3 regions of the Paenibacillus sp. FSL R7-0179 genome follow, and region 1 is predicted to be linked to each of the others. Evidence: riboswitches for the same ligand, from Rfam matches in the RefSeq annotation. Region 1 holds a riboswitch; each other region holds the start of a gene.
The links. A riboswitch is a leader RNA that binds a small molecule or an ion and turns the genes downstream of it on or off. The one in region 1 is predicted to bind cobalamin.
Positions count from the first base shown of each region.

Region 2: it holds a riboswitch for cobalamin, as region 1 does, so the genes downstream of both, MKX63_RS21290 (energy-coupling factor ABC transporter permease) here and MKX63_RS01970 (anaerobic ribonucleoside triphosphate reductase) in region 1, are expected to answer to the same signal.
Region 3: it holds a riboswitch for cobalamin, as region 1 does, so the genes downstream of both, MKX63_RS17355 (S-layer homology domain-containing protein) here and MKX63_RS01970 (anaerobic ribonucleoside triphosphate reductase) in region 1, are expected to answer to the same signal.

Region 1 covers NZ_JBBOCC010000001.1:465,736-470,977, reverse strand. Annotated here, with positions in the region: gene nrdG (anaerobic ribonucleoside-triphosphate reductase activating protein) at 1-246, opposite strand, end outside; gene MKX63_RS01970 (anaerobic ribonucleoside triphosphate reductase) at 243-2,228, opposite strand; cobalamin riboswitch at 2,537-2,767, opposite strand; gene MKX63_RS01965 (MTH1187 family thiamine-binding protein) at 3,109-3,417, shown strand; gene MKX63_RS01960 (sugar phosphate isomerase/epimerase family protein) at 3,466-4,245, shown strand; tRNA gene MKX63_RS01955 (tRNA-Thr) at 4,334-4,405, shown strand; gene MKX63_RS01950 (hypothetical protein) at 4,594-5,242, opposite strand, start outside.
Region 2 covers NZ_JBBOCC010000002.1:1,096,628-1,101,869, reverse strand. Annotated here, with positions in the region: partial or broken gene cobJ (precorrin-3B C(17)-methyltransferase) at 1-464, opposite strand, end outside; gene MKX63_RS21305 (energy-coupling factor ABC transporter ATP-binding protein) at 503-1,354, opposite strand; gene cbiQ (cobalt ECF transporter T component CbiQ) at 1,367-2,155, opposite strand; gene MKX63_RS21295 (energy-coupling factor ABC transporter substrate-binding protein) at 2,152-2,445, opposite strand; gene MKX63_RS21290 (energy-coupling factor ABC transporter permease) at 2,445-3,209, opposite strand; cobalamin riboswitch at 3,492-3,685, opposite strand; gene MKX63_RS21285 (ArsR/SmtB family transcription factor) at 3,825-4,757, shown strand; gene MKX63_RS21280 (hypothetical protein) at 5,145-5,242, opposite strand, start outside.
Region 3 covers NZ_JBBOCC010000002.1:127,081-132,322, forward strand. Annotated here, with positions in the region: gene MKX63_RS17350 (GAP1-N2 domain-containing protein) at 1-807, shown strand, start outside; cobalamin riboswitch at 1,806-1,998, shown strand; gene MKX63_RS17355 (S-layer homology domain-containing protein) at 2,221-4,392, shown strand; gene MKX63_RS17360 (DUF4430 domain-containing protein) at 4,836-5,242, shown strand, end outside.

The DNA of each region.
Region 1 (5,242 bases):
GGCCTCCTCAGCCGAGAAAAAAGGGTCCCCGCCCGCCAGCGTCAAGCCGTCCAGCAGCGGATTGCCTGCAATCTCCTCTATGATCTCGCGCCGCCGCTCCGGGGTGAAGACTTCCCCGAAGCTAAAGTTCCAGGTCTTCGGGTTGAAGCAGCCCGGGCAGCGGTGGCGGCAGCCGCTGATGAAGAGGACGGCCCGCAGGCCCTCGCCTTCATTAATCGACTCCGGGTAATATCCGCAGATGTTCATAGATGCTTAACACGGTCCCGGACTTCGGCTTGCTTGGCAGCATTGAAGCGGGTCTGATAGTCGCCGGTCAGATACCCGGTAACCCGGCGCAGACGGCGGATATGGGTGGTATCCTCATGGGCATTGCAGGTCGGGCAATTCGTGCCGATGACCCCTTCATAGCCGCAGCCGGAGCAGCGGTCAATCGGATGGTTAATGCTGAAGTAGCTGATATCCTGCTCCAGCGCGTATTTGATGATTTTGACGAAGGCTGACGGGTTGCTCCGGGCATTGCCGTTCAGCTCGACATAGGAGATCGCTCCGGCGTTGCAATATTCATGGAACGGAGCTTCCAGGCTGATCTTCTTGGCTGCGCTCAGTTCATGGTAGACCGGAATGTGGAACGAATTCGTATAGTATTCACGGTCGGTTACCCCAGGGATAGAGCCGAGCACCTTGCGGTCAATCTTCGTGAACTTGCCGGAGAGACCTTCAGCTGGTGTTGCGAACAAGGTGATGTTGAGATCAAGCTCCTCGCTCTTGCGGTCACAATATTCACGCATATGGCGGACGATGGCTACAGCCTTGGCATGGATCTCCATATCTTCGCCGTGGTGCTTGCCGTACATGGCTTTCATGCATTCTGCCATTCCAATGAAGCCCAGCGACAGACTGCCGTGCTTCAACAGTTCGCCTACACTGTCATCGGGGGCAAGCTGCTCGCCGCCCTCCCAGACGCCTTCCCGCATCATGAAATCGGAGGCTTTGGCCTTCTGGGAAGCCTGGATGCGGAAGCGGTGCAGCAGACCGTCGAGCGCAATATCCATATAGTGATTGAGGTCGTCGAAGAACCCTTCTTCATCAGCAGCGAGGCGGCGGCCGGTTATCGTGCCGTGGGCCAGTCCAAGACGCACCAGGTTGAGTGTGTTGAAGGACAGGTTGCCTTTGCCGGAGCAGTGATTGCGTCCGAAGCGGTCTCCAAGCACACGGGTGCGGCAGCCCATCGTAGCGAACTCGGTATCCGGGTCAGCCGGATCATAATATTGCATGTTCAGCGGAGCGTCCAGGTTGGCGAAGTTCGGATACAATCTGCGCGCCGAGCACTCCGCTGCCTTCAGGAACAGCTCGTAGTTAGGATCACCCGGCTGCTGGTTGATGCCTTGCTTGCATTTGAAGATCTGAATCGGGAACACCGGCGTCTCCCCGCTGCCCAGTCCATTCATCGTGGCCGTCAGCAGCGAGCTGATCACAAGCTGCCCCTCCGGGGAGGTGCAGGTGCCGTAGTTGATGCTGGTAAAAGGAATCTGGCCGCCGGAGCGGCTGGACATCGTATTCAGGTTATGTACCATACTCTCTGCGGCTTGCAGGGTCTCGCTCTGCGTCTCCTTAAGGGCAAAACGGAAGGCGCGCGGATACTGCTCGGCCAGATCGCTGCGGCTCATCGTAATCTCCCCAAGCCCAGACACCTCTGCATTCTCCTCGAAATACTCCAGACCTTTGCGGAAGAGCTTGGAGAAGGATTTGGTGACATAAGGGGCCAGATCATAGTCCAGCTTGTTGGCGGATACGCCGCCGTATTGCGCATTCTGCTGCGACTGGAAAATAATCGCCACCAGCGACATCGCCGTCATAATCGAGTTGGGAGGCCGTACGCTGCCGTTGCCGGTATTGAAGCCTTCACGGAGAAGCCGTTCAAACGGAATAAAGATGCAGTTCGTGGTTCCAATGGCGTATTGATCAAGGTCATGTACATAGACGACATTATCCAGGGTAGCCTGTACCAGCTGTGGCGGCATGGTGAAGTTGCGGGCATACCATTTGGAGTACTCACTGCCGAACTTGCTCATTTTGCCGGAGAAGCTCTCCCCGTTCAGGTTGGCGTTCTCGCGCAGCAGATCCAGATCCCGGCTGTCGATAATATCCCGTCCCAGATGAATGACCTCTTCCAATAGAACCTCTTGTGCAGCTTGTCCTTCGTTATAACGTTTCTCCAGCAGCGTCATTATATAACTCTCTCCTCTCGGGTATTGTAAGCGTTAAAAAAGCACCCCCGGCCGGGAAGGCCGGAAATGCCCGAATGCAGGATGCAAAGCTCCGGAAAGCGGAAATTTGCCTGTGGTCTGGGTAGAACATACGAGCAGAAACGGGGCAATAGCTTACGCCAGTTCTTGTATATTCCGCAGAGCCGATACCTGAAGATAATCCGCGATCGTCCTCAGGTATCGGCAGCCTCTGGCCCGATTGACGGAAGGCTAACTCTGCAATAGCAGGCCGCATACGGGCACCTCCCCTGTTCCTCGCAGGAGTCTAAGCGGTGCCGCCGAAACAGGCAGGTCTCCTGGCTTCCGGCAACTCCTCCAGCGCCTTCCCGGGGGGCTTATTCCGCCCCTTAGTGGCAATTAGCCGGAGAATGCGGCCCTGGGTATCGCACCCTGGGAGCATCCGGTTACAGTGGCGGGACCGCAGCGGTTTTGCACCGCGCTTCCCTATTAAGTCTCACCTCTATTACTAGGGGTGAAACACCTGTTTCTACTATATTTTGTTGTTATCTATTAAAGCTACCGCAATATATTGTGTTTGTAAATGTTTTTTTGCAATCCCGCACGGGGAGCGGGTTCGGCGCTTTTACTCACAGCTGATCCACAGTTAGTCCACAGGTAATCCACAACTTTCCTCTAAATCTGCCTTGAATTTTTCATAAAATCTCCGAAAATACGCCACAAAGAATCCATAAATAGAGTGCGTCTAATCCTGGTAATCATTTTGACGGATATTAATAGAAAAGAGAGGGTGCAGGTGATTTGTGGCGAGCCTGGCGAAGCGTTACAATAAGGGAATAAGTAAGCGGCAGGCACACCAGATACTTTAGGGAGGGAAATAGCAATGGCAATTGGCGAAGTGACCGTTATTCCGATTGGGACAGGCAGCACCAGCCTTAGCAGCTATGTGGCCGAGATGCAGCGCGTGCTGGAGACGGTGGAGGGCATTACGTATGAGCTAACTTCTATGGGTACGATTATTGAGGGACCGGTGGGGCGGATTCTGGCTGCGGTAGAAGCGCTGCATGAGTCGCCGTTCACCGCCGGGGCGCAGAGAGTCTCCACCTCGCTCAAGATCGACGATCGGCGCGACAAGACCTCCACCAGCCGCAGCAAGCTGGAATCCGTAGAGCGCAAGCTTCAGGGGAAATAGAGTGAATATAGTATCCAACCAGAAATGATGATAAGGAGCGGATTCTTCATGGCAGAAGCAGCGCGGCAGATCGGAATTCAAATGTATACACTGCGTGACCAGACGGAGCGGGATTTCCTTGGCACACTGGGCAAGGTAGCAGAGATGGGATACCAGGTGGTGGAATTCGCCGGATATTTCGGCGTAGCTGCCGGGGTACTTCGTCGCAGGCTGGATGAACTGGGTCTTGCAGCGCCTTCGGCGCATGTGGGTCTGGACTTCAGCAGCCTGGAACAGATGGAGCGGGCATTGGCCAGGGAGATCGAGTACGCGGCGGAGCTGGGAATTCAATATATTATCACCCCGTCAGCGCCGCTTCCGCCCAGCCCTTCCATCGACGATGTAACGAGGTTAATTCCATTCTTTGAGAAGGCTTCCGCGATGGTCCGGGCAGCGGGAATGCAGTATGGCTACCACAATCATGATTATGAATTCGCTGAGGTTGACGGCAAGGCGGTCATTGATATCTGGCTGGAGCAGATTCCTGCGGAGCATATGCTGGCAGAGTTCGATCTGGGCTGGGTATACAGGGGCGGAGCCAACCCGGCTGATTATGTGTCACGGTATGCCGGACGTGTTCCGCTGGTCCATATTAAGGATTTTGGAGCCAACCAGGAGGAGACCGATCTTGGAAAGGGAGAGGTCGATTTTCAGAGCGTCTTCGAGATAGCGGAGCAGAGCGGAATTCTCTACTATATTGTGGAGCAAGAGGCCTACGAGGAATCCTCTCTTGCAAGCGCTAAGCTCGCGCTGGATTATTTCCGCAGGCTGGGGCTCATGCACGGCTGATGACACAGCTGCCAGCGGAAAAAGGGGTTGCGTTTTCCGCTGGAAGAGTTATAATATTTTTTGTTTGGCAGGCTAACAAAGCCTGTAGGCTGGTGTAGCTCAGGGGTAGAGCAACGCACTCGTAATGCGTAGGCCGGGGGTTCAATTCCCTTCACCAGCATATTTGTGAAGTTGATAGTGGCGCGGGTTCCTGGAGTTTTGGGAACCCGCTATTTTTCGTTGAATTGCTGATAGGGATTTCCTAGTAGTAACCTTGGTGCAGTCCAAGGTTTAGGCCTGGTACAAAAAAATTTACAGTATACATAAAATAAACCTGCCAGACAAAGGTCCGGCAGGTTTTGCTGTTATTTATTGACCAAAAGTGATGTTATAAGCTGCGTTTCTTACTGTGTATCTGTTATATCCGTCTGCACCTAAAGTGAATGAAAAGGCTCCAAGTGAAATCCCAAAAGCAGAACTTTTATGTGTAGAAAATACTACAGTTCCTGTTGTTGTGATTTTATTAGTAGGGAAGGTGTTAGTGTTTCCAGTTGGTTGCGATTGTTGATGTGGAGCCTCTAATGTGAAGTCTGCATTACCAGGCATTGGGGACCAGTATGTATCAGATACAGAATTGATTTGACCAAAAGATCCACTCTGCCAGCAGTTATATACTGTGTATAAGTCAGCTCCTGCAAAGTGTTGGCCGTTAACTCCTGGATCCGTGAATGTTCTGTAAGCAGTTCTGGTAGTATAGGTACCACTTGCCATGATAGACACTCCAGCCGGTTTCATGTGAGCTTCGATTTTTTCACCGATAGTCTCTACAATACGACCGGAATTCATGTCAACCACTTTAACAATAACTTCGCTAGGCGATTCAGATCTTTGGAAACTGTAAAGTGAAGGATCATAAGGGGTAGAAATTGTAGTAAGTTCATCAAGTTGTAGTGGGAATTCTTGTTGGACGGATTGAGCTACTCCTGTGGGAGCTGTTGCTGTATCAGCAGAGGCAACA
Region 2 (5,242 bases), on a different contig from region 1:
ACACGCGCAGCAATGCTCTCCCAGGGCGTAAGATGATCGCTCAGACTGATCGTGCAGGAGTCATGCATAATCGGCGCCCCAAGCAGTGAGGAACAGGACTGGATCGCCGAGATTCCCGGGATCACCTCCACCTGCACCCCCTCTGAGCGGCTCCAGCCGCGTTCGATCAGCACCTCGTAGACCAGACCGGCCATTCCGTAGACACCGGCATCGCCGCTGGAGATTACCGCAATGTTCTGACCCGCTTCTGCTCTGCGGACGGCCTCCTGGGCCCGGCTGACCTCCTCGGTCATCCCCGTGCCGACAATCTCCTGATGCCGCAGCAGCGGCCGGATCAGATCTACATAAGTGGTATAGCCGATGACCGCCTCGCTCTCATCCAGCGCAGCCAGTGCGCGGCCGGTAATATGCTCCAGCGCTCCGGGGCCGAAGCCGATAATCAGCAGTTTCCCTTGTTTGTTCATTCCTCTTCCCCCGTTCATCATGTGAAACATATAGATTTTTATATTTCAAGCGCAAGCAGCTTATGTAGCTTCACTTTGAATTCGCCGGCGGTGCGGGGAGCACTCTGCCCTGCGGTCAGGCCGGCTGGCAGGCTGAACCATAAATCAGCCAGCAGCGGCAATCCCAGACCAATGGACAATAGCTCCTCCCGTCCCGCAAAAATCTCCTCCGGCGTCCCCGCCGCCCGGCATCTTCCATGCTCCAGCACAATAATCCAGTCCGCCCAACGGTAGGCCAGGTCCATATCATGCGTAGCCATAACTACGGTTGTTCCTTTATCATGTATAGCTTCAAGACCCTTCAGCATCTGCGTTTCCGATAACGGGTCCAGATACGAGGTCGGCTCATCCAGCAGAATCAGCTCCGGCTCCATAGCCAGCACACCGGCGAGTGCCGTGCGTTTTTTTTGGCCCAGGCTTAGCTGGTGAATCGGTTTATCGCCCAGACCGGTCAGATTCAGCAGCTCCATGACCTCCCGGCAGCGCGCGGCAATAGCCGGTTCAGCCATGCCGCTGCCGCGCAGCCCGAACGATACATCCTCCAGCGGTGTGCTGAGGATCAGCTGCTGCTCAGGGTCCTGGAAAACCAGGCCCACTCTCCGCCGCAGAGCGGCCAGCTCTTTTTTGGAGTAGGATAATGCCTTCCCTCCTTGCAGAACCGTACCCTGCTGCGGGCGCAGGATGCCGACGGCATGCAGGAACAGCGTCGATTTGCCCGAACCGTTATGACCGAGTACCGCCGTCTTGCTGCCTGCGGGGATGGAGAACGTAAGTTCATGCAGCGCAGGCTCCTTCGTATCCGGGTAATGGAACACCACTCCGTCACAAGCCAAGCTATATTCCTGATCCATGGCCGGCTCCTTTCATGTGTTAGTGATAAAGTACGCTTCAGTCAGCAGCAGCACAGCAATACCGGCATAAGCCTGGATTGTATACCGCCGCGGCACAGGACGCGCCGTATAAGGCGGGAGAATAATCTCGTCTGTGAATCCGCGGGCCAGCAGCCCCTGCGACAATCCGTAATAACGGTGCATCGTGTTGCCGAACAGCGCTCCTGCCATAGCCGCAGTCTCCCGAAGTCTGGCCATGTAGCCCCGCCGGCCTCCGCGCAGCCTGCGGGCCAGCAGCAGGCCATGCGCTGCATCACTCAGCAGGAATAAGAAGCGGTACATAATCAGCATCAGCTCCAGAACAATCTGCGGCATCCGCAGCCTGCGCAGCACCTGCAGCAGCTCACTGAACGGAGTAGTGAACATCAGGAAAAAGAAACAGCTCATGCAGGCAGAGATTCTGGCCAGCAGCTCTCCGGCCCGCTGAAGCCCGGCCGCTGTAACATATACCGGCAGGTTCAGTCCAGGAAGCGGGAATATTCCTGCCTCTCCCGCTGCCGGATGCCCGAATTCCACGAGCAGCGCCGGTACGCTAAGCGCGTAGAACAGCAGCGCTGTGCCGAGCAGCATGCCATAAGCACGGAAGGGAATACGGGCCTGTAATACACACCAGTACATCATCCATAGGGTGATTGCAGCCTGCAGTACCGGATGTACGGTGTAAGAGAGCAGGAACATCAGGGCTGCGAACGAGCTTTTCCACATCGGGGATAACTGGCGCAGAGCATTATTGTAAGAGAGAACATCAATCCGCCGGATCACTTGCTGCTATGCTGCTTCGTCCCGCCTTGCTTGCCCTTGAGCAGCCCCAGGGTATAGCCGATCACACCGGCACCAATCGCTGCCTGCAATGCAAACAGCATACTCTCCGTCTCCCCCGGGAGCTCAGTCAGCGGCTTGAACCACGGCTCATAGTCAGGATTAATCTCAGTAATCGCACCTTCAGCCGCATCATCGGCCCCGCCGAATTCCCCGTTAACCAGCAGCAGCGGCAGAATGACAAGCAGAATAACGACCAGCAGCATCAATCCATTTTTCCATTTATTGCTCATTAGGCTCTTCCTCCGTTCACCTTGCGTTTCAGCAGCGACAATTCATTCGGGCTATACGATTTCAGCCAGTTCCACAGCAGTACCGTCAACAGCCCTTCACTGATGGCCAGCGGGATTTGCGTCACGGCAAAGATTCCCCCGAATTTAAGAAAAGAAGCCATTACACCGCCATCCGCCGCCGGAAAAGCCACCGCCAGTTGAACGGAAGTCACTACATACGTACTCAGATCAGCCGCCGCAGCCGCACAGAATAGGGCCAGCTTTTCGCGGTCCGGCATATTCATCATCAGCTTATACACTGCATATCCGGCAAAAGGACCCGCCACCGCCATCGAGAACGCATTGGCTCCAAGCGTAGTGATCCCGCCGTGCGCCAGCAGCAGCGCCTGAAACAGCAGCACAATCGAGCCGATCACGCTCATGGGCATCGGTCCCAGCATTACCGCACCAAGTCCGGTTCCGGTAGGGTGGGAGCTGCTTCCGGTCACGGAAGGCATTTTGAGCGCAGACAGAACGAAGGTAAACGCACCGGCCAGACCCAGCAGCAGCTTCAGCTCCGGATTCTCCCGGGTCATGGCTCTCAGCTTGAAGATTCCCAGCACAAAGAACGGGATAAACGCCGCCCACCAGAACACCGCCCAGCCAACCGGCAGGAACCCTTCCATAATGTGCATCGCGCGGGCCGTACCCGGTTCATTCAGCATAAAATACACCGTAAATCCGGCAACCAGAGCCGCAAAGCTCCACCCTCTGTGTTTTTTCATTTGTCACCCTCCATGTTTGTTGATTTCCGTTAAAAATAATAAAACTAAAAAACCCACCCTAAAGGGTGGGAGTGTATGTACGCAGGCAAGTTCGATAGAACGCGCAGCCGCTGCCAAACGATACAAGGCGCTTCTCATCGTACCATCACTATGGGACGAATCCTTGTATCCAGCAGCTATAAACCGGTGATCCTCTCTACACTCAAGATTCCTCCGGTCCATCAGGGCAGAACGCCTCTTCTCATTAACCTATCCGTACACCGCTCCTATCCGCGTAGAGTCGTGGTGTGCGTAGACAAGGTAGGTCTCCTGGCTTGGAATGCAAACGCCGCAGGCTTCGTCTTCCCCGGGGCTTCCCGAGTGACCTCATGAAGTGCAGCTCTTCCATACAGTGGCGGGACCGCTCGGGATTTGCACCCGATTCCCTGTTATCTCTTGCCGCATCCGGCAAGAGCACCTTGTTTCACCGCTAATTCATCTCACATCATAACGGACCCGGCTCAGCGTGTCTGTGATATAAATTGGAAAAGCTGTCCTGCGGACAAACTTGGCTTGTAGAAATTTTATTTGAGTAATATAATTATTAACTATACAATCTGAACGTGGAGGCATCCGATGAAACTCGATCTAACCGAACAATCCCTGCCCGTGTACGAGGCCTTGTCCAGTACCGTGCGCCTGCATATGCTGCGGCTGCTGTCCGATAAGCCCATGAACGTGAAGGAGCTGGCTGCAGCCCTCAAGCTCAGCAGTGCAATTATGACCATGCATGTGCGCAAGCTCGAAGCTGCCGGGCTGATCCGCAGCCACATGGCTCCAGGCAAAAGCGGACTGCAGAAGATCTGTACACTGGCTGCCGACGGGGCAGAGATTATTTTTCCAAGGCAGGCCCGGACTCCGCGCAGGGGATACCGCAAGGATATCCCGGTGGGGCATTATTCCGACTTCCAGATTGAGCCTACCTGCGGACTGTCTACGACGGAGAGGGTCATCGGGCACTTTGACGATCCCCGTTATTTCTGGGACCAGGAGCGGGTGAATGCCGGGATTCTCTGGTTCGGCAAGGGGTTCGTTGAGTATAAAATCCCGAATTTCCTGCTGTCCAGCCAGCAGCCGGAGGAGCTTGCCATCACGATGGAGATTGCCTCGGAGGCCCCGTCGATCAACAACAACTGGCCGTCGGATATTACCTTCACGCTGAACGGACAATCGCTCGGCTTCTGGACCAGCCCCGGTGACTACGGAGATAATCCGGGAAAATACACTCCGGCCTGGTGGCCCGCACTCACCAATCAATACGGCCTGCTCAAGCAGCTGCGGATTACGCAGACGGGTACCTACATGGACGGGCAAAAGCTGTCGGAGGTCACCCTCGATCAGGTTGGCATCCGCAACAAACAATGGACCTTCCGGCTCTCTGTCGAGGAGGATGCCGAGCACATCGGCGGTCTCACCCTGTTCGGAAAAGGCTTCGGTAATTACAATGAGGACCTGGTGTTTGAGCTGTTTTATACGGATGGTGTGGCAGATTTGCCGGGTTCTATATAAAGGCTTGCTTAGGGTGTTTAGAAGGTAGGTAGGTAGGTAGGTAGGTAGGTAGGTAGGTAGGTAGGTAGGTAGGTAGGTAGGTAGGTAGGTAGGTAGGTAGGTAGGTAGGTAGGTAGGTAGGTAGGTAGGTAGGTAGGTAGGTAGGTAGGTAGGTAGGTAGGTAGGTAGGGGAGATTGATTAGTTAGACTAATTAGGTTGGTTTTTGTTTCAGCTACTTTTGGAGCCAATACTCCTCATTTCCGCTCATCGCCCACTTTCGGCTGATTCAGGTGCATTAGTGTACCACCCATTAGCCAACCAGCTAACTTCTCCCCCACCTATGGGATTTATCCCTCTCATTTCCTCCTCCAGCACACTTTCCACCCCATTAGAGGGATTTATCCCTCTCATTTCCTCACCCAGTCCACTTCCCGCGCCGCATCAGAGGGATTTATCCCTCTCATTTCCTCACCCAGCCCACTTCCCGCCGCATTAGAGGGATTTA
Region 3 (5,242 bases), on a different contig from region 1:
ACAGCTGCGCCGGTGGCCAGCCCCAGCCCGCTTCCGGCAGTGACCGGACAAGCCGCTGCAGCGGCCCCGGTCTCTGTCCGGCTTGTCGGCGGTGATGGAGAGACAGGCGGGAATAACGGCGGTGATGCGGGAACTGGCGGAAACGCGGACGGTGGAGCAGGAAGTGGAGAAGCGGGTAAGAATAACGGCGGTGATGCGGGGGGCGGAGAAGCGGGTAAGAATAACGGCGTGAAGCTGTTGTTCAGCTTCACTGATGCTGCGGAATGCTCCGCCTTCAAGCCGGAGCGGGTAGGCGTGGAGTCCGCCAGCGGCGTTACGGACTACGAGGTCAAGGCAACGGTTAGCAGTTGCCAGGTTGCAGCAGGCGCCGGAGTAGACGGCGATGCGAAGGGTGAGACAGGCGCTGGAGTAGACGGCGATGCGAAGGGTGAGACAGGCGCTGGAGTAGACGGCGATGCGAAGGGTGAAGCAGGCGCTGGAGTAGACAGCGATGTGAAGGGTGAGACAGGCGCCGGAGTAGACGGCGATGTGAAGGGTGAAGCAGGCGCAGGAGTAGACGGCGATGCAGATAGTGGAGCCGCCGCCTCTCCAGCGGCGGCGGGGACTCCTCCGTCACGCGTATACGAGGTGACGGTGGAGCTATCAGCAGGCGCGAAGCTGGCGGCAGGTGATATGATCACCGCCGGAAGATACTCGCTGAAGCTGGAGGCAGATCCGGGCAGCGCCCCGGAAGCTGCAGCCACAGCCGCGCCTAGTGCAGAGCCATCCGCTTCTGCAAGCCCGGAAGCGGACACGGACGCGGAATAAAGCTGCGGCATTAACAGGCTGTTTAAGCTTTTAACTAATGAGCAGGTAAATCTTCGAGTAAAGCAAATCGACGGGCGCTACTGACTAACGTAATTGACTGCCGTAATCGACTGCACCTAACGACCGACGTTATCGACTAATGCTACTGAGTCACTTAGCCGCCTCACCCAACTAACTGACGTTTTTGACTCGTTATCGAGTAATGGTCCTGAGTAACATTGCTTACAGAGATAGGTGTACTCTGTACAACTAAAAACAGTGAAAAAGAAGGCGTACCTCTCTTAATTGTATTCCATACAACTAAATTTGCCCGAAAGGGCGAAAAGCCGGGTACATAAGCATTTTAGGTGTACGAAATACAGCTAAAGGTACATTTGGCGGTAAATCAGACAGTTTAGTTGTACAGATTACATTTAAGCATAACGTGGGGAGCTAGTTTGGCACATTACGGTAGAATGGGTATGGCAGGCTGAAATATGTGAAATGTAGAAGATAGTTATGCTTATGTCCGAAAGAAGCTGCTCAATTGAACTTTGTACACTAGAATGAGGCATGTTGAGCCTTATATGGCGTTCTGTTGTATTTGGTGCAGTAGATTTTTGGGATTTGGCCCGGCTGAGGGGAATTTGCTGTAATCGGTGGTATGGAGTGCAACAGAATGCGTTAACGGCTGCTTTTATACTAATTCTGATGTACGGAATACAATCGGCCTTCTGCCGAGGTTTCCATAGGTTCGCCATCGAGTTGATTACAGCAGACCAACGTCTTGATCAGCAGCAGAAGAGTAACTTTTTATAGTCCTGAATAGTACGATGTGCCGGGGAGGGCATGTGCTGTTCAGGATTTTTGTGCGGAATGGGCTGAGTCTTGGGGGAGGTGGAATAGATATAGCTTGTCTATAGACATACAGGGGAATAGTCGATATGATGGTTTGAGAATATTAAAATTTAATAAGCTTGAGGAAAAGGTGCAGATTGCCTTAGAGACCGCGCGCTGTCGCCAGCAGAAGCTGGCAGGGCTATGTCTAATAGAAGAATCTGCTTAAAAGGGAAGCCCGGTGCAAGTCCGGCGCGGTCCCGCCACTGTAAATACGGAGCGACTCCTGAGGAGCCACTGTCTGCTAAGCGGATGGGAAGGCGGGGGAAGCGGTGAAGTATGAGCCAGGAGACCTGCCTTTTTCATTGTTGTTTCTATTCTTCGGGGGTAAGAATGTGGAAGCAGAGGCTGATATCTGATATTGGCGAGGGCTGTATGCGCTGTATTGTATGTAATGTGGGAGAGCAACCGGCTCCCTTCAGCCGCCCTATGCGAAAGTTCTTCCCCGGCCGCCCTGCACAGGGCGGTCTTTAGGTTGCTGCTCTGTGTGCAGAGAAAGCAGGATTTATCCATTCTATTTCAGGAAAGAGGTTAGTTATGAAGAACCATTCTCTATCATCCAGGTTCACACGGCTGGGACTTGCTGTTATCATGCTTTTTGCACTGCTGGGAGCAGCTGTAGCCCCAGCAGGACAAGCTGCTGCTGCACAGGCAGGCGGAACTTCCGCACCAGCGGTATCTGCTCTGCCCGCAAGTGAGGCAGCCAGCGTAACCGCTGCGGTCTATGCTACTGCGGAATTCATGCTGAAGAACGGAGTCCAGTCCGACTGGCAGGCGATTGGCCTTGCACAAGCAGGCTACAAGGTACCTTCCAGCTATCTGAAGGCGCTTGAGGTTAAGGTGAGTGAGGCTAAGGGTGTTTTTGCCAGAGCTACGGATTATGCCCGGATCACGCTTGCCGTTAAGGCACTGGGCGGCGACCCTGAGAAGGTGGCAGGCTACAACCTGATTGAGAAGCTCTACAATCACGATGCAATCACTGGCCAGACGCTGAATAATCCGGTTTATGCACTGCTGGCTCTGGATTCCGGCAGTTATACCATCCCGGCAAATGCGAAATGGACACAATCTAAGCTGCTGGCAGAGATTCTGGCCAAGCAGAACCCGGACGGCGGCTTCACCCTGACCACGGGTGCGAGTGATCCGGATATGACAGCGATGACGCTGAATGCACTGGCTGGACACAAGCAGGAAGCAGCCGTGAATACTGCTGGTCAGCGGGCAGCCGCCTGGTTGTCTAAGGCACAGGACAAGAACGGCGGATATGGCGACAGTAGCGAGAGTGTAGCTCAGGCCATTATCGGTCTGTCTGCCTTCGGCATTGATCCGGCAGGAGCAGAGTATACCAAAGGCCAGATTAATCTGGTCAGCAAGCTGCTGAGCTTCAGTGCAAAGGATGGCGGATTCGTCCACACTGCGGGCGGCAGCTCCAATCCGCTCTCCACGGAGCAGGCACTGGAGGCTTTGGTAGCGTACAAGCTGTTTGGTACAGGCGGTAAGCTCTTTGATTTTAGCGGCACACCTGTGAAGAATCCTCAGGTAAGTGTCGCGGTTACAGTTGAAGGTCCGAATGGAACGTTGGCTGAGGGCAGCGTGTATGCTGGAAATGTGCTTAAAGCACTGGAAAAGACAGCAGCAGCCAAGCGCCTGGTCCTGGTCAATGAAGCAGGCAATTATGTGACGGGGATCGGCGGCGTGATTGCAGGTACTTTTGGCGGATATGACGGCTGGATGTATGTGGTTGCGCGCGGCGGAGCATGGATCTATCCAAGTGTAGGGATGGGCGACTTCGCACTGGAGGAGAATGACCGCATCGTGGTCTATTATGGCGGAGACAACACGCAGGTGGTTGATGCCGTAACCGTGACTCCCGCACAGCCGCAGCCTGGACAAGATCTGAAGGTGCAGGTAACCCAGAAGCAATGGGTCTGGAATGAGGCGACCTTCACCTCCGATCCGGTAACTTCACCGGCAGCAGGCGTACAGGTAACCATCGGCGGCAAAACAGCAGTTACAGATGCTGCGGGCGTGGCTGCTCTTGCTGGTGGTCTTCCGGCGAATAAATATACCCTGACGGTTACGGGATATCTGAAGGATAAAACCCCGGCCATCGTCCGTCATACGGTTCCGGTAACGGTGGCTTCTGCTGCGGCGGACCGTCCGGCTTTTGCCGATGTGAAGTCGATTTCGCCTTGGGCGCTGGAGTCTGTATACACGGCGTATGACCGCAAGCTGATGAATGGTGTGAGTGAAGGCAGTCTGATGTTTGCACCGAAAAAGAATATTACCCGTGCTGAATTTGCAGCACTGCTGCTGCGCTTAACCGGGAACGAGCCGTCTGCGGCGTCTTCCGCTGGGGCCTTCAGTGATGTTAAGGCCGGTACATGGTATTATGGAACAGTGAACCGGGCAAAAGAGCTTGGAATCATTAGCGGCGTGACAGCCACGGCGTTCAAACCGGACGGGCTGGTTACGCGCCAGGATATGGCTGTGATGATGGTTAGAGCTTTTAAACTGGATGCAGCTGGAGCGGAAGCCGGAGCAGGCGCGGGTAAGTTCAGCGACGAAGATAAAATTAGTGACTATGCATTGTCCGCTGTCCGTACGGTAACGGGACTTGGATATATGAGCGGCACCGGCGGCGCATTCGAGCCTGCTGCTGTCGTAACTCGTGAGATGGCTGCTGCCGTAGCGGTTAGGTTGCCATAGTTCTTAGTTGGTAGGGAGCTGACTGTACTGTATGCTGGTATTGCACGCTGGTACTGCATGCTGGGGCCAACGATAAGTGGATAAATGACATCTAACTTGGTCTAATTTGCTGTAGAGCGGGAGCTAGTTGGATAAATGACACTTATTCAGGGCTGAAGCTGCAGAAGGTTGAGGTATGGGCTAAATTAGATGCTGTAAATCCAACTAATGGCTGCCAGATGCGTAATCAGGATAATTAAGTGTAGAAAATCCAACTAAAGCATCCGTGCTGATGAGCCGTTGAGGCGTATAGGGTTGCTGAAGCGCTGAAGACTCGTTAGAGTGACGGATTTGCTTGGAATTTGTTTGGATATGTGTTGAAAAGTAAGCATAAGGTGTATGAAGGAACGGGGAACAGGCTGACTGCCCCCGTTCTTTTCCCTTTTTGTGGAGGTGTGCAGGTAATGTTCAATCTAGTCAAAAGAGGCCGGGGAAGGCTGGCTCCGCTGCTTCTCCTGCTGATGGTATTGCTGCTCCCCGGCTGCTCCTCAGCGCAGCCGGATCAGGCAGGCGGCGGTACGCAGCCGCCCGCCGGAACCCCGGCCGCGCAGACGCCGCGGCCTGGAGACGAAGCGGCTCCGCTGCCGGGAGCCGCTGAGGGCACTGCCGTACCCTCCGCCCCTGCGGAAGGTACGGCAGCTCCAGCGCCGCCAAGCGCAGCGGCGGCGCAGCCAACGGCGGGCGCAAGCGAGCCCGCCAAGCCCTTGGCGTCGCCAGGCGCAGCCGCGACGCAGCCACCGGCGGGCGCAAGCGAGCCCGCCAAGACCCCGGCGCCGCCAGGCGCAGCGGCGGCGCAGCCACCGGCGGGCGC